DNA from 4 places in the Pantoea trifolii genome. Region 2 is predicted to be linked to each of the others. Evidence: predicted binding sites of a transcription regulator. Region 2 holds the regulator's gene; each other region holds the start of a gene.
The links. Region 2 encodes PurR, which represses purine synthesis genes. Its sites were predicted from a motif close to CANGCAAACGTTTGCNTG; they were not measured.

Region 1: a site for PurR is predicted at 2,955-2,972, ahead of purH (bifunctional phosphoribosylaminoimidazolecarboxamide formyltransferase/IMP cyclohydrolase). Genes of this name have one in related genera too.
Region 3: a site for PurR is predicted at 2,586-2,603, ahead of gcvT (glycine cleavage system aminomethyltransferase GcvT). Genes of this name have one in related genera too.
Region 4: a site for PurR is predicted at 5,133-5,150, ahead of pyrC (dihydroorotase). Genes of this name have one in related genera too.

Annotation. Positions count from the first base shown of each region.
Region 1 covers NZ_JANIET010000001.1:293,496-301,023, forward strand. Annotated here, with positions in the region: gene purD (phosphoribosylamine--glycine ligase) at 1-1,209, opposite strand, end outside; gene purH (bifunctional phosphoribosylaminoimidazolecarboxamide formyltransferase/IMP cyclohydrolase) at 1,228-2,817, opposite strand; rRNA gene NQH49_RS01330 (16S ribosomal RNA) at 3,448-4,987, shown strand; tRNA gene NQH49_RS01335 (tRNA-Glu) at 5,077-5,152, shown strand; rRNA gene NQH49_RS01340 (23S ribosomal RNA) at 5,367-7,528, shown strand, end outside.
Region 2 covers NZ_JANIET010000001.1:1,860,193-1,867,720, forward strand. Annotated here, with positions in the region: gene NQH49_RS08660 (riboflavin synthase subunit alpha) at 1-399, shown strand, start outside; gene cfa (cyclopropane fatty acyl phospholipid synthase) at 449-1,597, opposite strand; gene punC (purine nucleoside transporter PunC) at 1,909-3,111, opposite strand; gene punR (DNA-binding transcriptional activator PunR) at 3,222-4,133, shown strand; gene purR (HTH-type transcriptional repressor PurR) at 4,130-5,155, opposite strand; gene cydH (cytochrome bd-I oxidase subunit CydH) at 5,430-5,519, shown strand; gene NQH49_RS08690 (C40 family peptidase) at 5,576-6,367, opposite strand; gene NQH49_RS08695 (Grx4 family monothiol glutaredoxin) at 6,732-7,067, shown strand; gene rnt (ribonuclease T) at 7,103-7,528, opposite strand, start outside.
Region 3 covers NZ_JANIET010000001.1:3,363,264-3,370,791, forward strand. Annotated here, with positions in the region: gene gcvP (aminomethyl-transferring glycine dehydrogenase) at 1-925, opposite strand, end outside; gene gcvH (glycine cleavage system protein GcvH) at 1,025-1,411, opposite strand; gene gcvT (glycine cleavage system aminomethyltransferase GcvT) at 1,434-2,531, opposite strand; gene ubiI (FAD-dependent 2-octaprenylphenol hydroxylase) at 2,953-4,155, opposite strand; gene ubiH (2-octaprenyl-6-methoxyphenyl hydroxylase) at 4,176-5,354, opposite strand; gene pepP (Xaa-Pro aminopeptidase) at 5,351-6,673, opposite strand; gene NQH49_RS15595 (YecA/YgfB family protein) at 6,724-7,305, opposite strand; gene zapA (cell division protein ZapA) at 7,476-7,528, shown strand, end outside.
Region 4 covers NZ_JANIET010000001.1:1,623,655-1,631,182, forward strand. Annotated here, with positions in the region: gene trhO (oxygen-dependent tRNA uridine(34) hydroxylase TrhO) at 1-52, shown strand, start outside; gene NQH49_RS07495 (YceI family protein) at 97-672, opposite strand; gene NQH49_RS07500 (cytochrome b) at 674-1,246, opposite strand; gene solA (N-methyl-L-tryptophan oxidase) at 1,539-2,654, opposite strand; gene bssS (biofilm formation regulator BssS) at 2,761-3,015, opposite strand; gene NQH49_RS07515 (hypothetical protein) at 3,293-3,562, opposite strand; gene dinI (DNA damage-inducible protein I) at 3,706-3,951, opposite strand; gene pyrC (dihydroorotase) at 4,020-5,066, opposite strand; gene NQH49_RS07530 (lipoprotein) at 5,202-5,765, opposite strand; gene grxB (glutaredoxin 2) at 5,877-6,524, opposite strand; gene mdtH (multidrug efflux MFS transporter MdtH) at 6,614-7,528, opposite strand, start outside.

The DNA.
Region 1 (7,528 bases), 1.6 Mb from region 2:
CAGCGCATAAGCGTTCTTCTGCGCAGCGGCTACATCGTCGCCCAGCGCGGTCACGCACAGTACGCGGCCACCGTTAGTCACCACCAGATCGTCTTTCATGGTGGTACCAGCGTGGAACACTTTGCCGTCCGGCACTTCTTCGAGCGGCAGACCATGAATCTGATCGCCTGTGTTGTAATCGCCCGGATAACCACCCGCCGCTAACACCACGCCGAGAGAGGGACGCGGATCCCACTGCGAGGTTTGCTGATCCAGTTTGCCATCGGTAGCCGCCAGACACAGCTCAACCAGATCCGACTGCAGACGCAGCATGATTGGCTGAGTTTCCGGATCGCCGAAGCGGCAGTTAAACTCGATCACTTTAGGTTGACCGGCTTTATCGATCATTAAACCGGCATACAGAAAACCGGTATAGATGTTGCCTTCAGCTTTCATACCGTTAACGGTTGGCCAGATGATCTGATCCATTACGCGCTGGTGGATCTCATTGGTCACCACTGGCGCCGGAGAATACGCGCCCATGCCGCCGGTGTTTGGACCGGTATCGCCATCGCCGACACGCTTGTGATCCTGGCTGGTGGCCATCGGCAGCACATTGTTGCCGTCGACCATCACGATAAAGCTGGCTTCTTCGCCATCAAGGAACTCTTCAATCACGATGCGGTGACCGGCATCGCCGAACGCATTGCCAGCCAGCATATCCTGCACAGCAGCTTCGGCTTCCGCCAGTTCCATCGCCACGATCACGCCTTTACCGGCGGCGAGACCGTCAGCTTTAATGACGATCGGTGCGCCTTTCTCGCGCAGATAGGCCAGCGCAGGCTCCACTTCGGTGAAGTTCTGGTATTCGGCGGTTGGGATCTGCTGACGTGCCAGGAAATCTTTGGTGAACGCCTTTGAACCTTCCAGCTGGGCGGCGGCTTGCGTTGGGCCAAAGATCTTCAGACCTGCCGCACGGAACGCATCAACCACACCCATCACCAGCGGCGCTTCCGGGCCAACGATGGTCAGATCGATTTTTTCCTGCTGCGCAAAAGCCAGCAGCGCGGCAACGTCGGTGGCGCTGATTGCCACGTTTTGCAAAGCCGGCTCAAGCGCGGTGCCCGCATTGCCAGGCGCGACAAACACGGTTTCGGCCAGTGGCGATTGTGCCGCTTTCCATGCCAGCGCGTGCTCACGTCCGCCATTACCAATCACTAAAATTTTCATCTGTACTGCTCCCAACAATTAATGGCGGAAATGACGCATGTCAGTAAAGATCATCGCGATGCCGTGCTCATCAGCGGCGGCAATCACTTCATCATCACGGATTGAACCGCCTGGCTGAATCACGCAGCTGATGCCGACAGCCGCTGCGGCGTCGATACCGTCGCGGAACGGGAAGAATGCATCAGACGCCATTGCGGAGCCTTTCACTTCCAGACCTTCATCACCCGCTTTGATGCCGGCAATTTTGGCCGAGTAAACGCGGCTCATCTGGCCGGCGCCAATGCCGATGGTCATATTGTCACGTGCGTAGACGATGGCATTGGATTTAACGAACTTCGCCACTTTCCAGCAGAACAGCGCATCACGCAGTTCCTGCTCAGTTGGCTGACGCTTGCTGACGACGCGCAGCTGGCTAGCATCGACCATGCCCAGATCGCGATCCTGAACCAGGACGCCGCCGTTAACGCGTTTGAAATCCAGCGCCGCAACACGACCTTGCCACTGACCACACACCAGAACGCGCACGTTCTGCTTGGCCGCAGTCACTTTCAGCGCTGCTTCGCTGGCGGATGGCGCGATGATCACTTCAACAAACTGACGGCTGATGATCGCCTGTGCGGTGGCTTCGTCCAGCTCGCGGTTGAAAGCGATGATGCCGCCGAAAGCAGAAGTCGGGTCAGTTTTGTAGGCACGTTCGTAAGCCTCAAGAATCGAACCGCCAACAGCCACGCCGCATGGGTTAGCGTGTTTAACGATCACGCAAGCGGCTTCGTCGAACTCTTTCACGCACTCGAGTGCGGCATCGGTATCGGCGATGTTGTTGTAAGAGAGCGCTTTGCCCTGAACCTGCTGCGCGGTGGCAACAGAAGCTTCAGCAACATTCTCTTCTATATAGAAGGCAGCATCCTGATGGCTGTTCTCGCCGTAACGCATATCCTGCTTCTTAATGAAGTTGAGGTTAAGCGTGCGCGGGAAGCGGCCGGCCGGCTCTTTGCTGTCGCTGTGATAAGCCGGCACCAGGCTACCGAAGTAGTTGGCGATCATGCTGTCATAAGCGGCAGTGTGTTCGAAGGCTTTGATGGCCAGATCGAAACGCGTTTCTAGCGTGAGCGAGTTTTCGTTGGCATCCAACTCGGCAATGATCGCCTCGTAATCGCTGCTCTTGACCACAATCGCCACGTCTTTATGGTTCTTCGCCGCTGAGCGAACCATAGTTGGGCCACCGATATCGATGTTCTCAACCGCATCAGCTAATGAGCAATCAGGTTTGGCAACGGTTTGTGCGAAGGGATACAGGTTGACGACCACCATGTCGATTGGGTTGATGGCGTGTTCAGCCATGATCGCATCATCCTGACCACGACGACCCAAAATGCCGCCATGCACTTTCGGGTGCAGCGTTTTGACGCGTCCATCCATCATTTCCGGAAAACCGGTGTAGTCAGAAACTTCGGTGACGGGCAGGCCCGCATCTGCCAGCAGACGTGCGGTACCGCCTGTGGAGAGCAGCTCAACACCACGACTGGAGAGTGCCTGAGCAAATTCGAGGATACCGGCTTTGTCAGAGACGCTGAGTAGAGCGCGGCGTACAGGACGACGTTGTTGCATGGTGGTTTTATCCCTTGGCTTTGTTTCGCGTAAAAAAGAGCGTTACATCAAGCTTAGTGTCTCTCTTCTATATAGAAGGAAACGCTTGCCTCATGTAACGCCCCAAAAGGGGCATCCTTGACGTCGCCAGGCATTGTAGCGAAAACGTTTGCGTGATGCTCGCCTAAATTCATTTGTGCGGCAGAGTGTGGATAACACTGTGTGTAACTGCGTATAAGGCGGGGTTTTGCTGTGGAATGCAGCGAACGGTTGTTTTTATTGAATTTAGCGGTTGCGCGCTGAGAACAACTCCCTATAATGCGCATCCATCAACACGGCACAACGGTTTACGAAATGCGGTGTTGGTGAGGAAGATTCGACAAGAACTTCCGCCGGATGAAAACGCTGAAAAAAGTGTTTGACTCCGAAGGAGAGTAGCGTAGTATACGCCACCTCGCGACAGACGGTTCAGCCGCTGCTCGCAACGCTCTTTAACAATTTATCAGACAATCTGTGTGGGCACTCGCAGGATTGATATCAGCGTCTCCGGACGCAACAAAATATCAAAGCCTCACGAGTGAACACATAATGAAATTCATTATGACGTTTTACAGATGAGCACCGCTGAACTTGTTTCAGCAAATCAAACTTAAATTGAAGAGTTTGATCATGGCTCAGATTGAACGCTGGCGGCAGGCCTAACACATGCAAGTCGAACGGTAGCACAGAGAGCTTGCTCTCGGGTGACGAGTGGCGGACGGGTGAGTAATGTCTGGGAAACTGCCCGATGGAGGGGGATAACTACTGGAAACGGTAGCTAATACCGCATAACGTCGCAAGACCAAAGTGGGGGACCTTCGGGCCTCACACCATCGGATGTGCCCAGATGGGATTAGCTAGTAGGTGGGGTAATGGCTCACCTAGGCGACGATCCCTAGCTGGTCTGAGAGGATGACCAGCCACACTGGAACTGAGACACGGTCCAGACTCCTACGGGAGGCAGCAGTGGGGAATATTGCACAATGGGCGCAAGCCTGATGCAGCCATGCCGCGTGTATGAAGAAGGCCTTCGGGTTGTAAAGTACTTTCAGCGGGGAGGAAGGCGGTGAAGTTAATAGCTTCACCGATTGACGTTACCCGCAGAAGAAGCACCGGCTAACTCCGTGCCAGCAGCCGCGGTAATACGGAGGGTGCAAGCGTTAATCGGAATTACTGGGCGTAAAGCGCACGCAGGCGGTCTGTCAAGTCGGATGTGAAATCCCCGGGCTTAACCTGGGAACTGCATTCGAAACTGGCAGGCTAGAGTCTTGTAGAGGGGGGTAGAATTCCAGGTGTAGCGGTGAAATGCGTAGAGATCTGGAGGAATACCGGTGGCGAAGGCGGCCCCCTGGACAAAGACTGACGCTCAGGTGCGAAAGCGTGGGGAGCAAACAGGATTAGATACCCTGGTAGTCCACGCCGTAAACGATGTCGACTTGGAGGTTGTTCCCTTGAGGAGTGGCTTCCGGAGCTAACGCGTTAAGTCGACCGCCTGGGGAGTACGGCCGCAAGGTTAAAACTCAAATGAATTGACGGGGGCCCGCACAAGCGGTGGAGCATGTGGTTTAATTCGATGCAACGCGAAGAACCTTACCTACTCTTGACATCCAGAGAACTTAGCAGAGATGCTTTGGTGCCTTCGGGAACTCTGAGACAGGTGCTGCATGGCTGTCGTCAGCTCGTGTTGTGAAATGTTGGGTTAAGTCCCGCAACGAGCGCAACCCTTATCCTTTGTTGCCAGCGGTCCGGCCGGGAACTCAAAGGAGACTGCCAGTGATAAACTGGAGGAAGGTGGGGATGACGTCAAGTCATCATGGCCCTTACGAGTAGGGCTACACACGTGCTACAATGGCGCATACAAAGAGAAGCGACCTCGCGAGAGCAAGCGGACCTCATAAAGTGCGTCGTAGTCCGGATCGGAGTCTGCAACTCGACTCCGTGAAGTCGGAATCGCTAGTAATCGTAGATCAGAATGCTACGGTGAATACGTTCCCGGGCCTTGTACACACCGCCCGTCACACCATGGGAGTGGGTTGCAAAAGAAGTAGGTAGCTTAACCTTCGGGAGGGCGCTTACCACTTTGTGATTCATGACTGGGGTGAAGTCGTAACAAGGTAACCGTAGGGGAACCTGCGGTTGGATCACCTCCTTACCTGAAGATACCTTCCCGCGCAGTGCTCACACAGATTGTCTGATAAAAAGTAATGAGCAAGACGGCTGCGAAGTCGTGACACTACTCGTGTCCCCTTCGTCTAGAGGCCTAGGACACCGCCCTTTCACGGCGGTAACAGGGGTTCGAATCCCCTAGGGGACGCCACTTGCTTGGTGACAGGTGAAAGGTGTCTCCACGAAGTATCTCAAAACTGACTTAACCGTCATGTTTGAGATATTGCTCTTTAACAATCCGGAACAAGCTGAAAATTGAAACGACGTGTTGGTTCATTTCTCCGTAATAGGAAATGAATAACAACATGTTCGAGTCTCTCAAATGCTTACAGTCCGCAGCGTTGCAAAACGCCTGTGGGTTGTGAGGTTAAGCGACTAAGCGTACACGGTGGATGCCCTGGCAGTCAGAGGCGATGAAGGACGTGCTAATCTGCGTAAAGCGTCGGTAAGGTGATATGAACCGCTACAGCCGACGATGTCCGAATGGGGAAACCCGGTGCACTCAGTGCATCATCGCAACATGAATACATAGTGTTGCGAGGCGAACCTGGGGAACTGAAACATCTAAGTACCCAGAGGAAAAGAAATCAACCGAGATTCCCCCAGTAGCGGCGAGCGAACGGGGAACAGCCCAGAACCTGAATCAGTTTGTGCGTTAGTGGAAGCGTCTGGAAAGTCGCGCGATACCGGGTGATAGCCCCGTACACGAAAGTGCACATACTGTGAGTTCGAAGAGTAGGGCGGGACACGTGGTATCCTGTCTGAATATGGGGGGACCATCCTCCAAGGCTAAATACTCCTGACTGACCGATAGTGAACCAGTACCGTGAGGGAAAGGCGAAAAGAACCCCGGCGAGGGGAGTGAAACAGAACCTGAAACCGTGTACGTACAAGCAGTGGGAGCCTCTTTAATGGGGTGACTGCGTACCTTTTGTATAATGGGTCAGCGACTTATATTCTGTAGCAAGGTTAACCGTATAGGGGAGCCGCAGGGAAACCGAGTCTTAACTGGGCGTTAAGTTGCAGGGTATAGACCCGAAACCCGGTGATCTAGCCATGGGCAGGTTGAAGGTTGGGTAACACTAACTGGAGGACCGAACCGACTAATGTTGAAAAATTAGCGGATGACTTGTGGCTGGGGGTGAAAGGCCAATCAAACCGGGAGATAGCTGGTTCTCCCCGAAAGCTATTTAGGTAGCGCCTCGTGAACTCATCTTCGGGGGTAGAGCACTGTTTCGGCTAGGGGGCCATCCCGGCTTACCAACCCGATGCAAACTGCGAATACCGAAGAATGTTATCACGGGAGACACACGGCGGGTGCTAACGTCCGTCGTGAAGAGGGAAACAACCCAGACCGCCAGCTAAGGTCCCAAAGTCATGGTTAAGTGGGAAACGATGTGGGAAGGCACAGACAGCCAGGATGTTGGCTTAGAAGCAGCCATCATTTAAAGAAAGCGTAATAGCTCACTGGTCGAGTCGGCCTGCGCGGAAGATGTAACGGGGCTAAACCATGCACCGAAGCTGCGGCAGCGACACTATGTGTTGTTGGGTAGGGGAGCGTTCTGTAAGCCGTTGAAGGTGTGCTGTGAGGCATGCTGGAGGTATCAGAAGTGCGAATGCTGACATAAGTAACGATAAAGCGGGTGAAAAGCCCGCTCGCCGGAAGACCAAGGGTTCCTGTTCAACGTTAATCGGAGCAGGGTGAGTCGACCCCTAAGGCGAGGCTGAAAAGCGTAGTCGATGGGAAGCAGGTTAATATTCCTGCACTTGGTGTTACTGCGAAGGGGGGACGGAGAAGGCTAGGTTATCCGGGCGACGGTTGTCCCGGTTTAAGCGTGTAGGCTGATATCTTTGGTAAATCCGGGATATCTTAAGGCTGAGGCGTGACGACGAGCCACCACGGTGGTGAAGTAACTGATGCCCTGCTTCCAGGAAAAGCCTCTAAGCTCCAGGTAACACGAAATCGTACCCCAAACCGACACAGGTGGTCAGGTAGAGAATACCAAGGCGCTTGAGAGAACTCGGGTGAAGGAACTAGGCAAAATGGTGCCGTAACTTCGGGAGAAGGCACGCTGGCGCGTAGGTGAAGGGACTTGCTCCCGGAGCTGAAGCCAGTCGAAGATACCAGCTGGCTGCAACTGTTTATTAAAAACACAGCACTGTGCAAACACGAAAGTGGACGTATACGGTGTGACGCCTGCCCGGTGCCGGAAGGTTAATTGATGGGGTTATCCGCAAGGAGAAGCTCTTGATCGAAGCCCCGGTAAACGGCGGCCGTAACTATAACGGTCCTAAGGTAGCGAAATTCCTTGTCGGGTAAGTTCCGACCTGCACGAATGGCGTAATGATGGCCAGGCTGTCTCCACCCGAGACTCAGTGAAATTGAAATCGCTGTGAAGATGCAGTGTACCCGCGGCAAGACGGAAAGACCCCGTGAACCTTTACTATAGCTTGACACTGAACATTGAGCCTTGATGTGTAGGATAGGTGGGAGGCTTTGAAGCGTGGACGCCAGTCTGCGTGGAGC
Region 2 (7,528 bases):
AATATTGAGCGTGCCGCGAAGTTCAGTGATGAAATTGGCGGTCATTTAATGTCTGGCCATATTATGACCACGGCGGAAATCTGTAAAATCATCCAGTCTGAAAACAACCGCGAAATCTGGTTTAAATTACAGGACGCCACCCAGATCAAATATATTCTGCACAAAGGTTTTGTGGGTATCGATGGTATTAGTTTGACCGTTGGCGACGTAACCAAAAGCAAATTCTGTGTGCATTTGATCCCGGAAACGCTGGAGCGCACCACTTTAGGCGCGAAGAAGTTCGGTCAAAAAGTCAATATTGAGATTGATCCGCATACGCAGGCCATTGTGGAAACGGTTGAGCGCGTATTAGCGCAGCGTGAAGCCGCTGCACTGGCGCAGATTGCTAGCGCAGAATAATACCGTTGAAAAAGGCGCCATGCGGCGCCTTGATTCATTTGAAAGCTGATTAACGCGCTACGCGTAAACCGCCATCCTTGCCACGACTGAATACTACCTGCCACAGCTGAATATCACGGGCACGAAACGCACCGGCGCAGGCGTTGAGATAATAGTCGAACATCCGTTTAAAACGTTCGCCATATTTCTCAGCCAGCTGCGGCCACGCCGCCTGAAAACGTTCATACCACGCCATTAACGTCGTATCGTAATCTGCGCCAAAGTTATGCCAGTCTTCCATGACGAAATGCGGCTCACTGGCATCAGCGATTTGACGTACCGACGGCAAACAACCGTTCGGGAAGATATATTTATCAATCCACGGATCGACATTCATATCTGTAGTGAGGGCACCAATGGTGTGCAGCAAAAATATGCCGTCTGGTTTGAGGTTACGGTCAGCAACATCAAAATAAGTGGCATAGTTTTTCGGCCCGACATGTTCAAACATACCCACAGAAACGATGCGATCATATTGATTATTCAGGTCGCGATAGTCCTGCAGTAATATAGTGACATCCAGTCCTTCACAGCGTTGTTGCGCGAGTTTTTGTTGCTCAGCCGAAATAGTCACGCCATGCACCGTGACGCCATAATGGCGTGCGGCATATTCTGCTAATCCGCCCCAGCCACAACCTATATCCAGCAGCGTCATGCCCGGTTCAAGTTGCAACTTGCGGCAAATCATATCCAGTTTGGCTTGCTGCGCGTTTTCCAGGGTATCAGCATCTTTCCAGTAGCCGCAGGAATATTGCATGTAAGGATCAAGCATCAGTGAGAAGAGATCATTACCAAGGTCGTAATGCTCTTTACCCACAATCCAGGCGCGTTTTTTTGATTGCAAATTAGTGAGACGCGCGGCGGCGATGCGCAACGTATCTTTAAAATGCCGAGGTAATTGTTTATCCAGATGGTGTTTTAAAACGCGATGGAAGAACATATCGAGCTGTTCGCACTCCCACCAACCATCCATGTAACTTTCACCTAATCCGAGCGATCCTTCCTCGAGAACGCGTTTAAAAAAATCTGGATGCTTTACCTGAATATCCCAGGGACGAGTGCCATTAACTGCAATATCAGCCCGCTCTAGCAGTTCATTGACGATCCGATACCAATGGTTTTCTTCAAGGCTCACTTCTTCTATAACAGATGAACTCATAGCTTCTCCATCACCTTCCGATCTGAACCTGAGAAAAAGAATAGCCAATTTCCCAAGACCTGTGAGAGAACTCACGGAAAATCCGTGCGCCAGAAATCCGACGTTGTACGACGTAGTACAGAGGTATGAATTTGAGCAGAAAAGTGGGTCGCCGCACCGGATAATGTGCAGACGCCATCCCGCGACAGGGTCGCTAAAGGTATTACATTTATATTATTGATTTAATACAGAATTACTGACCCACAGAGTATATGCTCACGTGGGTCAATATTCAACGGGTTATCGTTAGTTTGCTAACGAAAAGCGCTGGCTTAGAGATTATCTTCGCAGGGACGGGAAGTGTGGGCAATATCACTTTGTGCGTTTACCGTTCGCTGGCAGACAAAGCCCACCCACGCCAGTACCACAGTAGCGACCATCACTAACGTGGTGTTGAACAGCGCCTGTTCAAGGCCGGCGGAGACCAGCAGGCTGGCTACAAAGCACAATCCTAACTGGAATAAGTTCTGTAATCCTGCGGCTTTACCGGTGGCGTGCGGGAAGTGCGCTAATGCTCTGGCAACCACAATTGGATAGATCGCGCCATTGGCCAGCGCCATGCCGCAGAAAGGCATCAACAGCACAAACAGCGGCGCTGATGGCATCAGGGCGATGACAAACAAACTCAGGATGCTCAGGCTATACAGCACCAGCAACCACGGCAGCAGTTGCGCGCCCTGATAGCGATTTAACAGCGTGCGGCAGCCAAAGCCACCAATCAGAAACGCAATGGTCTGCGGAATATAGCTCAGGCCAATATCACCCGGCGTCAGGCCAGCAGCGGCGAGAATGAAAGGTGAGCCTGTCAGCCAGGCGAAAAAGCTCGCCGAACAGGCCGAGTAGATCAAGACGTTACCGCTGTAAACGCGAGTACCCAGCAAGGTCAACCAGCCGGGTTGTTTACCTGACGCCACTTTCTCGCGCTTAGGCGAGGTTAACTGCAGCGTACCCATCAGTAGCACCACGGCAACCAGCGTTAGTGTGATAAAGATGCTGCGCCAGTGGAAGTGGCCGATAAGCCAGGCGCCGAGCAGCGGTGCCAGCGCCGGAGACAGCGCAACCAGCGGCATAATCGTGGCAAACACTTTATTGGCTTTGGCTTTTGGATAGTGATCCACCACCAGCGCCTGCCAGCTTACGGCAGCCGCACAGACACCAATTGCCTGCACAAAACGCAGTGCCAGCATCAGGCGCACATCGGTCACCCAAAGCATCCCCAGACAACCAAGGGCGAAGATGGCTAACCCCGCTAGCAAAATCGGTTTACGCCCGTAACGATCCGACAGCGGCCCCCAAAAAACCTGGGCACAGGCGAAACCGCCGAGAAACAGACTCAGGCTGGCGCTGATGGTGCCAGGTGCGCTAGCGAAATCACGCTGCATATCGCCAAAGGCGGGTAAATACATATCCGTGGCAAGAAAGCCGAGCATGCTGAGCACGGCGAGATAAGGCATAAATGCTTTAGACGACAACATGTTGATTCTCTTTTGGGCAGGTTGAACGCCGGGGAGTGTAAAAGGATGCAACGCGCTTTGTGAAACGCTAATATTTGCATAGTGCTGTTAAATTTTTTGAAGGCAAAATTATGTGGTCAGAATATGCGCTTGAAGTGGTAGATGCGGTGGCGCGCACCGGCAGTTTTAGTGCGGCCGCGCAGGAGCTGCATCGCGTGCCTTCTGCCGTCAGCTATACCGTGCGACAGCTGGAAAGCTGGCTGGCGGTGCCGCTGTTTGAGCGCCAGCACCGCGAAGTGGTGATGACACCGGCGGGCGAGCATTTTGTACGCGAAGGGCGATCTGTTATCAAAAAAATGCTGGCAACCCGTCGACAGTGTCAGCAACTGGCGAATGGCTGGCGTGGGGAGCTAAGTATCGCGGTTGACTGCATTGTTAAACCGCAGCGCACGCGGCAGTTAGTGAAGGATTTCTATCGCCATTTTCCCGATATGGAGCTGATTATCAGCTACGAAGTGTTCAACGGCGTATGGGATGCGTTGGCTGATGGCCGGGTTGATGTGGCGATTGGCGCGACCCAGGCGATCCCGGTGGGTGGACGTTTTGCCTTTCAGGATATGGGCGCGCTGAACTGGCGCTGTGTGGTGAGTCCCGACCATCCGCTGGTCAACAGCACGGAACTGGATGATGAAACCTTGCGGGCGTGGCCATCGCTGGTGCTGGAAGATACCTCGCGTGCGTTGCCGCGCCGTATGACGTGGACGCTGGATAATCAGCGGCGGTTGGTAGTGCCAGAGTGGGAAACCGGGATGGATTGTTTGCTGGCAGGATTGTGCGTCGGAATGGTGCCGGGCCATTTGGCGCGTCCACTGCTGGACAGCCATAAACTGGTTGAACTGGCGCTGCCGCAGGCTTTTCCGGACAGCCCGTGCTGCGTTAGCTGGTCAGAACAGCGCGCGTCACCGGCGCTGGCGTGGTTACTGGCTTATCTCGGGGATGCCGAAACGCTGAACCACGAATGGCTCAGCGAAGTGTCGGCTTAGCGGCGATAGTCGCGGAACGGACCGTACGCCACCGAACGGCGTTCAATTAGCGTTGGCTGGACTTCGATTGTTTGCGGATCTTCGCGCTTGCTGGTGATGCGATCCAGCAGCATTTCCAGCGCTTTTTCACCCAGTTCGGCTTTCGGCTGGTGCACGGTGGTCAGCGCTGGGGTGAAATAGCGCGCGTTGCGCACGTTATCGTAGCCAATGACTGAGATATCCTGCGGTACGCGCAAGCCCATCTCATCAGCGGCGCAAATCGCGCCCATCGCCATGATATCGCCACCGCAGAACACCGCGGTTGGACGCTGTTTCTGATTTAAAATCTGCTGCATCGCCTGATAGCCCGATTCAGGTTCAAAGTCGCCCTGAACCACCCATTCCGGACGCACCGTAATGCCCGCTTCGCTCATCGCCTGCAGGAAGCCAGCGTGACGTCCGCCGCCGGTGTTGCGCTCCATCTGGCCTGGAATGGCACCGATATCGCGATGGCCGCGTTCGATCAGATAACGCCCGGCGAGATAACCGCCCTGAAACGCATTGTCCTGCACGGTATCGGTGAAATCACCGCGTGACGCGCCCCAATCCATCACCACCATGGGGATATTGCGGTTCTCTTCCAGCATCTGCAGCAAATCGTCTGGATATTCCGAACACATCACCAGCAATCCATCGACGCGCTTTTGCGCCATCATCGACAGGTAAGCGCGCTGCTTTTGCAGATCGTTGTGCGCATTGCCGAGAATCAGCGTATAGCCGCGTTCGAAACACCGGTTCTCCACCGCTTCGATAATTTCAGCGAAGTAGGGCGCTTCGCTGGAGGTCGCCAGCAGACCCAAGGTTTTGGTGTGATTAACTTTGAGACTACGCGCCACGGCACTGGGCGAGTAGTGTAATTCTTTGATCGCTTCCCATACGGCGTTACGCGTCTCTTCCGCAACGAAACGCGTTTTGTTGATGACATGCGAAACCGTGGTGGTTGAGACACCCGCGCGTTTTGCGACATCTTTAATTGTTGCCATGAAAATGGTACTCCTGGGCTTATCGCAACTTACTGATAAGTATATTGTTAAACGTTTGCGTCTGCTAATGCTTTTACAGCCCAAAAAAGCGGGCAAAACGGTGTGTTTTAGCAGGCGAAATCACTTCATCACGCTGTTGATACAGGATGCGCAAAATCTGTTGCGCAACGAAAGGCGGCGATTCTAGCAAGCTGATGCGTATAAAACGAGATTTTTGCCCATTGCTGTGCGAAAATCGCTTTAACCCTAATAATTGTGTGACTAAGGAGTTGTGATGAATACCGACCTGAAACTGGCGCTAATGACCACTGTTGGCGCACTGTTGATGATTATCGCCTTCAGCTTTACCGCGATCATGCATTAACAAAAAAGCCGGAGCTGAGAACAGCATCCGGCTTTTTTATGATTGTTGCGCAACAACTAGCGAATAGTTTTTGGCGTCATCATGCGACGCGCGCCCACATAGTGTTTCTGCCAGTAATCCTCACCCAATGCGCTGATCTGAATATCTTTGCCGGTACGCGGCGACTGAATGAATTTCCCGTTGCCGAGATACACGCCCACATGATCGGCAGTGCCGCGATTATTGATGCGGAAGAACACCAAATCGCCTTTCTCGAGCATTTCACGTTTAATCGGTGCCGCATCGCGCAGGTGATACATCTCATTAGCGGTGCGTGGCAGTTTGAATTTCACCAGATCTTTATAGGCGTACCACACTAAGCCGCTGCAGTCGAAACCGGTATGTGGCGAAGCACCGCCCCATTGATAGGGTTTGCCGAGTTGGCCCATCAATTTGGTCATCGCCGTTTCACGCGCCTTTTGATAACGCTGGCGGTGCGCCTTACTCATTTTGATGCCGGTCAGCGCTAACGCTTCATCATCGACGGCGATCTCAGGTGTTTTCTTCGCTAAACGTTGATGACCGTATTTCTTAGCAGAAAGTTTCAGCGGGGATTTTTTGCTGGTGGTCTTGTGCAGCGCGGTTTCTGTTTTGGTCTGTTTTTTGAGTTTGAATTTTTGAACAGCAGTCAGGCGCGATTTTTTGGTGGTGGTTTTCACCGGGCGTCGTTTGCGGCGCTCGTCTTCACGTGCGCTCTTTTTCTCTGCTTTAAGCGAACTGGCATTAACGGGCGCATGCGGAGATGCAGCAGCCACATTAAAAAACAGTTGGGCGAAAGCCAGTATGAAAAGCGTAATTAGTAGACGCATAATCCGGTTACAGGTTAAGCAGGCTGAATGAAAGCAGACTGCGGCAAAGTGAGAGAAATCTGATCAAGTGACCAGCGCCGAGGCAATTCTAATCCACTTTTTTTCCAAAAGGTAAGGCCTTTTTCCATTAATATGTTACCAGATTGATTCTGTAGCAAAAATGAGCGATTTCAGCTGGTTAACGCAGCGAAACTATTGCTAATTATTAATTTATTAATGCCAATTAATGATATGAAAATGTTATTTGTCATGCGTTAACTTAACAAACATGGCGATTCGCCAGTGCAAACGCAAAATCCCGTTTTCAGTCCGGGAGCGAAATCGCTACAATAAACAAACACGAAGTAGAAGATTAAGGAAGGCAATAATGAGTACTGTTGAAAAAATTCAGCGTCAGATCGCAGAAAACCCGATTCTGCTGTACATGAAAGGTTCTCCGAAGCTGCCAAGCTGCGGTTTCTCGGCGCAAGCCGTGCAGGCGCTTTCTGCCTGTGGCGAGCGTTTCGCATACGTGGACATTCTGCAGAACCCGGATATTCGCGCTGAAATGCCAAAATACGCTAACTGGCCAACTTTCCCGCAGCTGTGGGTCGATGGCGAACTGGTCGGCGGCTGCGACATCATCGTTGAGATGTTCCAGCGCGGCGAACTTCAGCCACTGCTGAAAGAGACCGCTGAGAAGTATAAAGAAGCGGAATAATGCAGAAGGCCGACAAATGTCGGCCTTTTCTTTGCTTACTCGGCAGACGCCTCGTCTGCAGATTCTTCACTGAAAGCCAGCGGCCAGCCGCCCAGGCGTTTCCAGCGGTTCACCAACTCACAAAATAGCGTCGCGGTTTGCTCGGTGTCATACAGCGCCGAATGCGCTTGTGTGCTATCAAACTCCATTCCCGCCGCTTTGCAGGCTTTCGCCAACACGGTTTGCCCCAGCACTAAACCACTTAACGCTGCGGTATCAAAGGTGGCAAAAGGGTGGAACGGATTGCGCTTCAGGCTGGCGCGCTCTGCGGCCGCCATCACGAAGTTGAGATCGAAAGTGGCATTGTGCGCCACGATAATCGCGCGATTGCAGCCGCTATCTTTGGTGCCTTTGCGCACCATTTTAAAAATCGCATGCAGAGCTTCGTATTCACTAACCGCACCGCGCAGCGGATTGGTGGG
Region 3 (7,528 bases), 1.5 Mb from region 2:
CGGCATCGCGTGATACACCAATGATACGGCCAGGCATCGAGCGTTTATGCTCGTCGCGGCTGGCGAAGAACGCGGCGTGTGGTCCGCCGTAACCCATCGGCACGCCGAAACGCTGGGCAGAACCGAAGACGATATCTGCGCCCTGCTTGCCTGGCGCTTCTAACTGCACCAGCGCCATGAAGTCTGCGGCTACGCTCACCACCACTTTGCGGCTTTTCAGCTCGGCAATCAGTGTGCGGTAATCGTGCACTTCACCGTGCGTACCAACCTGTTGCAGCAACACGCCGAACAGATCGTCGTGATCCAGCACCTTGTCAGCACTATCAATAATCAGTTCAAAACCAAAGGTTTCTGCGCGGGTGCGCACCACATCCAGCGTCTGTGGATGAATGTCATTGGCGATGAAGAATTTGCTGGCGGTTTTCAGTTTGCTGACGCGCTTGGCCATCGCCATCGCTTCGGCTGCAGCGGTCGCTTCATCCAGCAGTGACGCGGAAGCGATATCCAGACCGGTCAGATCCAGCGTCAGGGTTTGGAAGTTGAGCAGCGCCTCAAGACGGCCCTGCGATACTTCTGGCTGATACGGCGTATACGCGGTGTACCAGCCTGGGTTTTCCAGCATGTTACGCAGGATAACCGGCGGTGTGATCACCGCGCTGTAGCCCATGCCGATCCAGGATTTGTAGCGTTGGTTCTGACTGGCAATGGCTTTCAGCTCTGCCAGCGCTTGCTGCTCGGTCGCGGCGTCGCCCACTGCAGGCGGGCCTGGCAGTTGGATATCAGCAGGCACGATAGAACTGATCAATGAGGAGAGCGAACTGGCACCGATCGCTTTCAGCATTAAGTCCTGTTGTTCCGGCGTAGGACCGATGTGGCGCTCAATGAAAGCACCGTTGTGTTCAAGCTGGCTGAGAGTCTGGGTCATTTGCAGTAAATCCTGAATCGGGCTGGGTTACAAAAATGGCGTTAAATCAGGCAGATAAAAAAGAAGGTGGCGCAGCGCGTCACCTTCTAAAACTACCGGTTACTCGTCGATCGCGGCTTTGTAGGCATCAGCATCCAGCATAGCGTCGAGCTCTGACGCGTCGCTGGCTTTGATGCGGAACAGCCAACCATCAGCGTATGGCGCGCTGTTCACCAGCTCTGGCGAATCGCCCAGTTGGTCATTCACCGCAACAATTTCACCGCTCAGTGGCGCATAGATGTCTGAAGCCGCTTTCACCGACTCCGCAACGGCGCAGTCATCACCGGCCGCGAAGGTGGCACCAACATCTGGCAGATCGACAAACACCATATCGCCCAGCAATTCCTGTGCGTGTTCGGTGATACCAACAGTAAAGGTGCCGTCGGCTTCTTTACGGACCCACTCGTGGCTATCGCGGTATTTCAATTCACTTGGCACATTGCTCATTGGCCATTTCTCCTGAAAAAAATTACTGGGCGACCGGCTTACCGGCGCGAACAAAAATCGGTTTGGTGACGTTTACTGGCATTTCACGGTTGCGGATTTCCACTATCGCCTGCTCACCAATCCCGGCTGGCACACGCGCCAGCGCGATGCTGTAACCCAGGGTTGGTGAGAAGGAACCACTGGTAATAATACCTTGCTGCGGCTGACCTTGTTGATCGGTGAAACGTACCGTTAAGCCGTTGCGCAGCACGCCTTTTTCGGTCATCACCAGGCCAACCAGCTTCTCGGTGCCGTGCTCGCGCTGCGCCTGCAGGGCATCACGACCAATGAAATCGCGATCGGCAGGTTCCCAGCTGATGGTCCAGCCCATATTGGCGGCGAGCGGCGAAACGCCTTCATCCATCTCCTGACCGTACAGGTTCATGCCCGCTTCCAGACGCAGCGTGTCACGCGCACCAAGTCCTGCCGGTTTAACGCCTGCGGCCAACAGCTGCTGCCAGAAAGCGGCGGCCTCATTCGCAGGCATGGCAATCTCATAACCCGCTTCGCCGGTATAACCGGTAGTGGCGATAAACAGCTTTTCTGCCTGCACGCCAAAGAAGGGTTTCATGCCGTCAACGGCATCACGCTGAGCAGCGCTAAATAGCGTTTGTGCTTTCTGCTGCGCATTTGGGCCTTGCACCGCAATCAGCGCCAGATCGTCACGCTCGGTCAGCTCCACGCCAAAAGGCTGCGCATGCTGTTTAATCCACGCTAAATCTTTCTCACGCGTGGCGGAGTTCACCACCAGACGGAAGAAATCTTCGCTCATAAAGTAAACAATCAAATCATCAATGACGCCAGCGGAGGCATTCAACATGCCGGTATACAGGGCTTTGCCCGGTTGGGTCAGCTTGGCGACATCGTTCGCCAGCAGATAACGCAGGAATTCGCGGGTATGTGCGCCGCGCAGATCGACAATGGTCATGTGGGAAACATCAAACATGCCGGCATCGTTACGCACCGCGTGATGCTCATCCATTTGCGAGCCGTAATGCAGCGGCATCATCCAACCGTGGAAGTCCACCATGCGCGCACCGCTTGCCTGATGCTGTTCGAATAGAGGCGTTTGCTGAGTCATAACCATCCTGTGAATACAAGTGAGTGTGACGCGCCTGCGTCGCCTTCGCAGGCTGACGCAAACGTTCTCTTTATGCTGAAGTTATCACCTAATGCGGCAATTAACCATGAGGAAAACGAGGGCGAAACACTACCACCTTTCGATGAGCCACCGAACAGCCACCAGCATAAATCACTGCATTATTGTAATTAGCCTCGCACAAAATACGACTAAATTACTTTCACGCAGCAAATTGAGGGAATAGACGCCGCAGGTTTAAGAAATGGTCCGGCATGTGAAAAGTTATTGCATGAATTAATCTAATGCGAATTAAGGGGTAAAATTAGAATAAATCAAATGAGGCGCGATTGCGGTGCAGCGCTGCATCATTGCGGTGCAGCAAAGAAAACGGCGCCTATTTAGGCGCCGTTGGCAGAGATGATTAGCGTATCCAGCTGGGTAGATCGTTAAGCCCCATCGCCTGTTTTAGCATCAGCGGTTTGACGCCCGGCAAAGTATCGGCGAGCTTGAGGCCAACATCACGCAGCAGCTTTTTCGCCGGATGGGTACCGGCAAACAATTCGCGGAAGCCTTGCATCCCCGCCAGCATCATCGCCGCGCTGTGCTTGCGGCTGCGCTCATAGCGACGCAGATAGAGATGCTGACCAATGTCTTTGCCTTCCTGATGCAGGCGGCGAATTTCACCAATTAATTCGGCTGCATCCATAAAACCAAGATTCACGCCCTGCCCGGCCAGCGGATGGATAGTGTGGGCGGCATCGCCGACCAGCGCTAAACGGTGCGCGGCAAAGTTACGCGCATAACGTGCCGTCAGCGGGAAAGTTTTACGTTCGCTCTCGACCTGACACAAGCCAAGACGCATATCAAACGCCACCGACAGTTGCTGATTAAATAGCGCTTCCGGCATCGATTGCACGCGCGCCGCTTCCTGCGGCGAGAGCGACCAGACGATTGAGCATAAGTGCGGATCCTGCATCGGCAGAAACGCCAGAATACCGTCGCCATGGAACACCTGACGCGCAATGGCGTCATGCGGCATATCGGTGCGGATATTTGCCACCAGCGCGTGATGCTCGTAATCCCAGAAGGTCAGCGGAATATCCGCTTTGTCACGCAGCCACGAATTCGCGCCGTCGGCAGCAACCAGCAAACGGGCGCTCATCATGCTGCCATCTTGCAGCGTAATAAAGGCTTCGTTGTCGCCAAATGCCACTTGCTGCAACTGCGCCGGGGCAAACAGCGTGATATCGCTGCTCTGACTGGCACGCTGCCACAACGCACTATGAATCACTTCATTTTCAATGATATGACCGAGATGCGATAAGCCCTGCTGCTCATCATCAAAGCTGATCGAACCGAAGCTGTCCTGATCCCACACTTCCATGCCGTGATAGGCACTGGCACGCAGCGCCAAAATGCTCGACCAGACATCGAGCTTTTGCAGCAGACGTTCGCTGGCAGCGTTGATGGCGGAGACGCGAATCGACGCCTTGGCCGCCGGATCAAACTGTGGCTCGGGTGCTTTTTCCAGCACGGCAACGCGTAAGCCGCTGCCTTGTAGTCCGCAGGCGACGGCCAAACCCACCATGCCGCCTCCGGCAATTGCCACATCAAAAGTTTGCATTGCTGCCCCTTAATTCGTGCTTAACGCTTAACCCAGCCGAGCGTGCGCGCGGCAAGTGGATTTCGTAGCCAAGGCAGATGGTCCATTGCCACCAGCCCAAGATTTCGTCCTGCTACCAACGGCGCATAGCGGTTAGCAAACAGTCGGACTAAACCGTCAGTGACGCCAATAGTGGCGGCACGATCGGGCTGACGTCGCGCGGCAAAATGCTGCAATACCGCGAAACTGCCGGGATCTTGCTGCTGACGATGTGCGCCCGCCAGCGTTTCTGCCAGTGACATCACATCGCGCAAACCCAGATTGAAGCCTTGTCCGGCAATCGGATGCAGCGTTTGTGCCGCGTTGCCCACCAGCGCCAGACGATGCGTCACCTGACGTTCAGCGGTTTGCAACGCCAGCGGATAATGTTCGCGTTGACCGGAGTGCGTGAAACGCCCCAACCGCCAGCCAAATGCGCGCTGCAGTTCTTGCAGGAAGGTGGCATCGTCCCACTGCTTAACCGTTGCTTGCGCCTCAAGCGGATGGCACCACACCAGCGACATGCGGTTGCCGGACATCGGCAACAGCGCCAGCGGGCCGTGTTCGGTAAAGCGCTCAAAGGCGCGGCCCTGATGCGGTAACTGCGTCGACACGTTGGCAATCACCGCCAGCTGCTGATAATCGTCGCGCTGCCAGGTGATGCCGCAGGACGCGCCTAAAGGTGAACGCGCACCGTCGGCGGCCACCAGTAATGCGCCTTCCAGTTGTTCGCCGCTGTTCAGCGTGACCTGCACGTTATCTGCGGTGCGTGATACCGAAGTTACGCGATCCGGGCAGCGCAGCGTGACGCCAGGCGCTTTCTGCAGGCGTTGAAACAGTCGCTGGCCGACATCAAACAGTTCGACCACCTGGCCGAGCGCCGGAACCTGATGATCTTGCGCTTTAAGCGAAACAAAACCGGTATGACCGCGATCGGAAACGTGAATATCGGTAATTGGCGTGGCGCAATCGGCCAGCGAGCGCCACAGATCGATATCCGCTAACTGCTGACAGGTGCCTGCCGCCAGCGCAATCGCACGTCCGTCGAAGCCGGGATGTGCGCGGCTGTCGGGCTGGCTGCGTTCAATCAGCGTAACCGGCAGTTGGCCTTGCGTCAGATGTGAAATCGCCAGCGCAAGGGTCGCGCCGGTCATGCCGCCGCCGGCAATCAAAATGCTCATGCGTGACGTGCCGCCGCCATCAGAGCTTCAATCGCGTCGGCGTCTTTCACTACGCTGTCGGTGAGATTTTCGTTGCCGTCAGCGGTGATGACGATGTCATCTTCGATGCGAATGCCAATACCGCGATATTGTGCCGGCACTTTGGCATCTGGCGCGATATACAAGCCTGGCTCAACGGTCAGCACCATGCCCGGCTCAAGTAAGCGGTCGCGGCTTGGCGTGCCGTAATGGCCGACATCGTGCACATCCAGCCCCAGCCAGTGGCCCAAACCGTGCATGAAGAACGGACGATGCGCCTGCTCTTCAAACAGCGTATCGATGTTGCCATCCAGAATGCCGAGATCGACCAGCCCGGTGATCATGATGCGCACCACTTCGTCATTGACGTCATGGATGCTGATGCCCGGACGGAACATCGACAGCGCTTTGTAGAGCGAGGCCAGCACGATGTCGTAGATGGCGCGCTGCGGTTCACTGAAGGTGCCGTTGACCGGGAAGGTGCGGGTGATATCGCCCGCGTAGCCGTGGAATTCACAGCCTGCATCGATCAGCACTAAGTCGCCATCGCGCATTTCACATTCGTTTTCGGTGTAATGCAGAATGCAGCCATTTTCGCCGGAACCGACAATGGTGTTGTACGAGGGGAAGCGCGCGCCGTGGCGATTGAATTCGTGATGAATTTCGCCTTCCAGCTGATATTCGAACATGCCCGGACGACAGGCTTGCATCGCTCGCGTGTGCGCCAGCGCGCTGATTTTGCCGGCGCGGCGCAGAATCTCAATCTCTTCTGCGCTTTTGAACAGGCGCATTTCATGCACCCACGGACGCCAGTCGGTAAGCGTATCCGGCGCGCTGAGGTTTTGACGGAAGCCGCGACGCAGTTTTTCCAGCGCGCTGAACACCAACTGATCGGCTTCTGCGTATTCGCCTTGCGCGTGGTAAACCACATCCAGCCCGTTAAGCAGTTGATGCAGCTGCTCGCCAATGTCATCCCACGGCAAGGCGCGATCGACACCCAGTTTTGCCGGTGCGGCATCCTGACCAAGGCGGCGACCAAACCAGATTTCGGCCGTCAGGTCACGCACGCGATTGAACAGCACGCTGTGATTGTGCTTGTCATCGCTTTTGATCAATACCAGCAGCGCCTGCGGTTCGTTAAAACCGGTGAAGTACCAGAAGTCACTGTTTTGCCGAAAGTTGTATTCGGTGTCGTTGCTGCGCGTCACTTCAGGTGCAGCAAAAATCAATGCCGCGCTGCCTGGCGCCATGCGGGCAATCAACGCCTGACGACGTTGTTGAAACGTATCCAAGGTAATCATGTTTGCACTCCCTGTTGAAGACGGGCCACAACGCACCCGCATTGACGCGCTTAGTGTAACGTAGGTTTCTGTACTTCTGGTGCGGTTGGCTGATGCTGACGCGTGAAGGTGTCATGGCACAGCAGAGCGGCAACGCGCACGTATTCAATCACCTCTTCAAGCGACTGCTCCAGCTCTTCCTGATCTTCATCTTCGTCATAGCCGAGCTGTGCAATAGTGCGCAGATCGTCAATCGCTTCGCCGGTTTCACCGGTCACTTTCTCCAGCTTAGGCTGAGTGACGCCCAAACCGAGCAGGAAGTGGTTGACCCAACCGGCCAGCGCATCCGCGCGATCGAATACCGTGATGTCATCATCTTCCGGCAACATCAGCTGGAACATAAAGCCTTCATCTTCCAGCGTGGTCGCCAGGCTTTCATGCAGCGCTTGCAACGGCTGAGACAGACTCTGCGAAAACGCCATGCCTTCGTTGGTGAGATCGTGAACCATGGTTTTCCAGCTGGTATCCTGATTGCCGCCGCACAGAATCCCGGAAAGAAGACCATGCATTTCGGCTGGCGTCATGCCCACGCCCTGCTGTGAAAGGGCCGCGGCCAGCGCGTTGTAACTAGGCGTTGCGTTCTGTAAAGACATAAGCTTTGGTCGTCGTTGGCGGAATAAGTTCGTGTTATGCTACCACCAGGTGCCTCTGGGTTTCCAGAAAAGGGGTTGTAACTTATAACTCGGGTATATATAGTTTCGCACCTCCCAACCCATTGACCGGTAAGGGAGATGCGATCGAAGTAATCAGTTAGGATGGTGGCATGTCTGCACAACCAGTAGATATTCAAATTTTTGGTCGTTCGTTAAGAGTGAA
Region 4 (7,528 bases), 240 kb from region 2:
ACGCGGTTTGCTGAACATGACGATGGCGATTCCCGCGCCAGATAAAAAATAAGCGCAAAACAGCCTGAAGTCAGCGGACTTCAGGCTGCATTTGGTTTACTTACGCACGCCTTCCACCGAAATAATCAATTCAGCTTTCTGCGATGCCGGGCCAAGATCTTTGCTGATGTTGAACTCTTTCAGCACGATTTCTCCGCTGGCTTCAAATCCTGCACGGTAGCCGCCCCACGGATCTTTGCCTTCTCCCATCAATTTTGCGTCGAGCATCACGGGCTTGGTCACGCCATTCAGCGTCAGGTCGCCGGTGATTTTGTAATCCTTGCCGTCTTTCTTCACAGCGGTAGAAGTAAAGGTCGCCTGCGGGAACTTACCGGTGTTGAGGAAATCCGCGCTGCGCAGGTGTTTATCACGTTCAGCATGGTTGGTATCGAGGCTGTTAGTGTTGATGGTCACGTTGACTTTATCTGCTGCAGGATTGGCTTCATCAAACGTGAAGCTGCCGTCAAAATCTTTAAAGGTACCGTACAACCAGCTGTAGCCCAGATGCTGAATGCGGAACTGAACAAACGCGTGCTGGCCTTCCTTATCAAATTTATAGTCAGCTGCGCTGGCCGTCAGGCTGGCGCTTAATAAGCCGGCCGCTGCTACTGCCAATAATGTCTTCTTTAGCATGTTACTTTTCCTTTTCAGAGGTTAACGGGATGCGGTAACCCAACATCCTTTTCAGTGTCACATCACGGTCGATGAAATGGTGTTTCAGGGCTGCCAGCGCGTGCAATGCAGAGAACAGCACCAAACCCCACGCCAGCCAAAGATGAATGTCGCCTGCCAGATCTGCTTGTTGCGCAGCACCGCTGAACAGTGCGGGAACCTCGAACCAGCCAAATACGGAGATCGGTTTTCTATCGGCGGTGGAGATGAGATAACCGCTGAACAGCAGCACAATTAGTAAGCTGTATAACATCCAGTGCGCGGCAGTGGCACCGCGCCGAACGGCGGGGGAATAGCTCGCCAAGGGTTTGGGCTGCGGCGAAATAAAACGCCAGCCGAGGCGCAGCAGCAGTGCAGCAAACAGCAGCATGCCGATGCCTTTATGAATTTCAGGCGCGTCGTGATACCAGCCGTCGTAATAACCCAATCCGACCATCCACAAACCCAGCGCAAACATGCCGTAAATAGCCAGCGCCATAAGCCAATGTAATAAAATGGAGATGGCGCCGAAATGCTGTGTGGAATTACGCCACATATTAAGTTCCAGAAATGAAATAAGTGGCAATGAGCATCTACATTTTGCAATGAAAGATCAATTAACCTTACTTTTCTATAAAGTCGAAAATCATCTTCGGAATAAATGAGGATTTAATTAAAACTCAGTCAGGATAATTGAAGGGATGACGTAAAACACAAGGGCTATTGCGGGATATTGCATATTGACTACACCAAATGCGGCATACCGCTGCATTGAATGTTTATTTAGGTAATTAAATGTCAACTTACGTCAATCTTGCCGACGCAGAGTGAGCGCCGGCATCTGTGCATCAGTCAAATCGCGCGAGTGAGAAGGGCTTCATATCGAAAGAGAACGGTTTATTCTGCGCAAATTCACTGGCAAGCTCACCCAACACGCTGGCGAATTTGAAACCGTGTCCGCTTAAACCGGTGATAATCAGGCGATTCGGCTCACCGGGCAGCGTATCAATAATGAAATCTTCATCCGGCGTATTGTCGTAGCTGCAGGCTTCACCATGCAAACAGACGCCCACGCCCGGCAGAAATTGACGCAGGAAGTTAAATGACTCGTTACCATCCACCGCGATGCTGCCAAAAGGTTTGCGATCGGCCGGCGTTTGCATCAATTGGCCACCATCGTGACGTCCCACTTTCAGCGCGTTGTTATCCGCCGGGAAGCCATAAAAGTGACTGCCATCGCTCATCTCCACAGTGAAGCCGGGAAATTTGTTGTTTTCGCTGTAGCGACCATCTGCCTGATACCAGGCGAAAACTTTACGCACCGGCGCAACCGGCAAATCAGCGACCAACTGGCTCACCCAGGTTCCGGCGCTGACCAGCAATTTACGCGCGCGGAAAATGCCTTCGCTGGTGGTGACCTGCTGCAGATCGCCATCGCGACCCATTTCTGTCACCGGGCAGTTAAACAGCTGCGCGCATCCGGCTTGTTCCGCCAGCTGCACCCAGCTGCGCACCGCCTGCTCGCATTTGAGGAAGCCGGAGTTAGGCTCGAACACGCCAATATAGCCATCTGGCACCGTGAACTGCGGCCAGCGCGCGCGCACTTCATCGGCTTGCAGGATTTTCACATCCAGCTGCCACGCTTTCGCGCTATCGATAACATTTTGAATAAAGGTGGAGGTGATAGGCGCTAAGTTGAGGATGCCGCTGCGATGCATGATGCGCTCGCCGCTCTGGTGTTCCAGTTCATCCCACAGCGTCTGCGCGCGCAGCACCAGCGGCACGTAACGTTCACCTTCGCCATAAGCATGGCGAATCAGGCGGGTTTCGCCATGATGCGTGCCCTGGCTGTGCGGGGGATGGGCGCTATCAATCATTAGCACTGATAAGCCAGCCTGCGTGGCGTAAAACCCGGCTGCTGCGCCTACCGAACCGCTTCCCACCACAATCAGATCATAAACCATAACGACATCACTCCAGCAAAACGGTGAAATTTTTCAACAGCATATCAAAAGAGAGCGCCCATGAAAAAGGCACCCTGTTGGGTGCCCTTTCACGCGATAGTAGAAGTTAATGCTTTTGATTGTCGCGTAGATACTGCTCGGTAGACTCTATTTTTGCAATGCCAGCTTCGAGAAGTGAGATAAACTGTCTGGCAACATCAGTTGTCAGCCAGTAGGTCGGGCCCACGTCAGCTTCTTCTTCTTTCTGCCCCTGCGAGGAGAGCGAGTGCAGGCGAATCATCATGGCGTCATAACTGTCTACGGTGCTGATATCCCATCCTACCAACGGATGAGTCTGGATGACGTCTTTATTTCTGTCCATTATAACCTCCGTATTACTCGTTAAACGAAGTGCTTCTTGAGGTTCAATGCGGCTGTATCGTGCACTAGCGAAACAATTATAACATGAAATAGCGAGTACAATAGTTAAAAGGTATGACGAACCTAATCAGAGTGAAAATAAACGCACTTCACATTGACGTTATAGCGAATAATAAAATGCCCGAAACGTCAGGCATTTTATTGGAAATATTATTGGCAGTAGTGACGAAATTATCGGCTTTTGTAAGAGGAAACTTTAGGCCGAAAAAGAGAATCTTTTAGGCGTGTGGCTCGCTTGGCAGCAGGCCGTGACGTTTCTGAATCTCTTCCGCTAGCCGGGTAAAATGCTGCTGTAACTGCTCGTCATGGTTCTGGTTTTGCGCTTCCAGCGTCAGGTTGTGGACCAGCAACTGATTGGCGCGATCGTCGAGACAGAAGGTCAAGGTGGCAAACGCATTTTCTAATACGGTTAAGCGGCGCTGTTGCTCAGCAATAAATGCCAGCAACTCTCCGAAGGTCATCGCCTCTTCTGGTTTTTCAGTAGTCATGTAAAACACCTCCTGTAAGCATGACGAGGCAAGAATAGGGGATCGTTTAACATGAGTCTAGATGCAGGCAGTTTTTCTGGCGAGAGGGAAATAAAAACAAAAAAGCCGGGTGGCGAAACCCGGCAAAAACGGCACAGTGGCTGTTAATCGTTATTAAACCAGTCGTCAGCGCTTTCCCAGGTTTCTTGTAACAGTTCGCTGATGCGTTCGCGTGACTCTTTGCAGCCACCAAACACGCTAAGTTGGTTGCCGCCGGCATAACGCACTTTGACGTGATGATCGTCGTCAGGGAAATCCTGCGTAATGCGACGGACCAGTTCGATGCTGAGTGCATCCAGTGCACCTGCAGGAAGGGGCGAAGTTTTTGCTACGGTAATTTCAACGCGCATAGAAGCCTCCGGAATAATATACTGTTTATTTGTACAGTATATTATTCCCGAAGGCAAGCAGCAGAAAATTATTCTTTGATGCGCCAGTTCAGCGTCTCACCGGCAAGGAAAGGCACCAGCGTGTCATCCGCCAGGGCAATGCTCTCTTCAACCTGCCAGGATTCACGCACCAGCGTCAGCGTGCCTTCATTCAGCGGCAAACCATAGAAGTTCGCGCCGTTCTCTGAGCAGAAGGCTTCAAAATGTTCCAGCGCCTTCAGCTCCTCAAACACCGTGGCGTAAGCAGGCAAGGAGGTCGGCGCATTGAACACACCGGCGCAGCCGCAACTTGCTTCTTTCAGGTGACGCAGATGGGGGGCGGTATCGGTACCGAGGAATACGCGACGATTACCGCTGGCGACCAGCTTACGCAGCGCTTCCTGATGAATATTGCGTTTCAAAATCGGCAAGCAGTAGAGATGCGGACGCACACCGCCAACCAGCATGTGGTTGCGGTTGAACATCAGGTGTTGTGGCGTGATGGTGGCGCCCAGCAACTCGTTTCCTGCCGCCAGATACTCCGCTGCTTCTTTGGTGGTGATGTGCTCCATCACCACTTTTAGTGCCGGGAACTGTTTGCGCAGCGGCTCCAGCACAGTTTCAATAAAGCGCGCTTCGCGATCAAAAATATCGATATGGGAATCGGTCACTTCACCGTGCACCAGCATGGGCATGCCGATCTGCTGCATGCGATCCAGCACCTTCGCGATCGCGGCGATATTGGTCACGCCGTGGCTGGAGTTGGTGGTGGCATGCGCAGGGTAGAGTTTGGCAGCGGTAAAAGTGCCGTCACGGAAGCCGCGTTCGATCTCATCGGGATCGAGTGAGTCGGTGAGATAGCAGGTCATCAGCGGAGTAAAAGCATGCTCAGCAGGTAACGCAGCCATGATGCGCTCGCGGTAAGCCACGGCAGCGGCCACGCTGATAACCGGTGGAACCAGGTTCGGCATGACAATCGCTCGACCATTCACTGCGCTGGTATAAGGCAGTACGGCGTTGAGCATCGCGCCATCGCGCAGATGAATATGCCAGTCGTCAGGGCGGCGGATGGTAATTTGCTGAGGTTGGGCTGTCATTCAAAAAGACTCCGGCTGAGAAGAAAACGAGAGGCGCGTTTAGGCCGGGGAGTAATCATAAGGATGTGGGCAACCGTTTGCACGGGATTTTATTGTGACAAACAAAAACCGCACCCGAAGGTGCGGCTACGCGGATTAATCAGTAAACGGAATCACCAATTGTCCCGGTTTCACTTCTATCCCTTTAGCGAGTTTCTTCGCCAGCGCTTCTCCTTTACTGCGGTCTGCGCTCAGCACGTAGGCGGGTTTCTCATTGAAATAACGCTTTAGCGACTCATTGAGATAAGGCGTTAGGGTTTTCATGATCGACGCCATTTTTTCTGGCTGCACCTGCGCATCGACAATCTCCATGTCATGCAGATAAATCGCGCCTTCCTGCGCGTTGTAAACCGGCTGCGCCTTCATCTTCAGCAGCATTTCGGCCTGCTGCGGACCAAACAGCGAGCTGACATTGATATTGGCTTTACCTGAGAGGGTGATTTTGCCAGGTTCTTCACGGCCAATCTGGCTGTTGAGATCGCTCAGCACAATGTGTGCATTCACCAGCCCGGAAACGCCGATGTCTTTTTCGAAGTTATTGCGCTTTTGCAGCGCCTGATTCACTTCCTGTTCGCTGATAGTGTATTGCGTCAATTGGTTACAGCCGCTGAGTAGCACGGCAAAAAGCAGGGCGACAAGCCCGGTAAACGCCTTTTTCATATAATCCTCATCCTGATCGAAACGGCAAAACAACGATAGCCTGCCTTAATCAGCGGCACCTGTCACCAGGAGAGGGATGAGAAGCGCCGTGGCGCTTCTCATGGATGAGGATTATGCAGCGATGGAGGAGAGCAGATTGACCTGAGTTTGTTTCGCCATATTATCGCGATAATCGGCAACGCGGCTTGGCCACTCAATACCATTGACCAGCGTTAAGGAGCGCAGCAGCGGGAACAGATGAATATCATCTTCTGAAAGTTCGCCATTGACCGCATTGGGCTTGACGATCAGTTTGTCGAGCTGGCGCAGATCATCGCTGATGTTTTTGATCAAGCCCGGCGCGTGTTTACGCAACTCGCCGAAATCCCCGACGCTGGCCTGCTTCTTCTCGCTAAAGTAGCTGCGCGCTTCCGGCGTAGCGAATTCGGCAAAGGAGGCATCGGCGATGCGCGGCAACAGCAACTTGTTGACGTAGCCATTCACATGGCGCAGCCAGTCGCTAATCGCCGGATTGCTTTTGCCATTCAGCAGCGGTTCGTGATCGTATTTATCCACCAGCCGCACAATATCCATACTTTCCGGCACCGCGCTGCCATCAGCCTTTTGCAGAATCGGCGCCATTTTCTGGCCGATCAGTTTTTTCGGCGTTTGCTCGTCGTCATTCAACATAACGATGAGTTCTAACGGCAGATTTTTTAAGCCGAAAATCATGCGTGCTTTGACGCAGAAAGGGCAGTGATCGTAGATGTAGAGTTTCATCCCGTTTCTCCTGTGGTTCTAAGGGTGACGGAGGTCACCCTTTTTTCGGACGTGCGGGAAGTATGGAAGAGATCTGTGGCAGGGGCAAACTAGCTGCTGAAAATTGCTGGCGCCACCGAACGCGGCTGGAACTGCCACCACAGCGCCAAAAGGGTGATCATCCCGACGCTGCTCAGCAGCATCCACGGCAGTTCCGGCAGCGCCCATTGCTGGCCCATATCGAACATCCAGCCACCACCGGAGTAGCCGATCAAACCGCCAATCGCGAGGCCGAGACGGCTGAAGCCCATGTAGCTACCGCGTGCGCGGGAGCTGGCGAGCGAAGCGCTGAGCGTTTCACGCGCCGGTTCAGCAATGATCGAGCCGAGATAAAAGATGGCGATCAGTATAAACAGCGACGGCAGCGAGTCGGTCATGCCAACCGGCAACAGACTGAACGTCATCAGGAACAAACCGGCCATTAGACGCGTTTCCAGGCGGAAGCGTTTTTCGCTCCAGCGTGCCAGTGGATAAAGCAGGCTTAATGACAGTAGCGCTTCAATGGCGTACATCCACTTCACCGCAGCAGGCGCACCGGCCACCTGATTCACCATCACCGGTAACATCAACATCACCTGCACGGCGAGAATGTAGTAACCGGTTAATGTCAGCACATACAGTCGAAAACGCTTATCCTGCCAGACGCGTTGCATCCCTTCACGCATCGCAATGCGTTCTGTTGAGATACGCCACGCCGGTAACCAAATGGCGTTGAACAGCGCAGCAGCGACGAACACCGCCGCGCCAACCCAGCACACCAGGCGGAAATCCCACGCCAGCAGCCAGCTACCAATCAGCGCCCCCAGCACCGCACCGGCGCTGTCCTGCATCATCAGCAGGGAGAAGAAGCGGCCGCGATCGCGTGCGCGCACCAGTTTCATCACCAGTGCGCTGCGTGGCGGGTCAAACAGCGTGCCGCCAAGACCGGATAGCAAGCAGGCGAACCACAGCAGCCAGGGTTGATG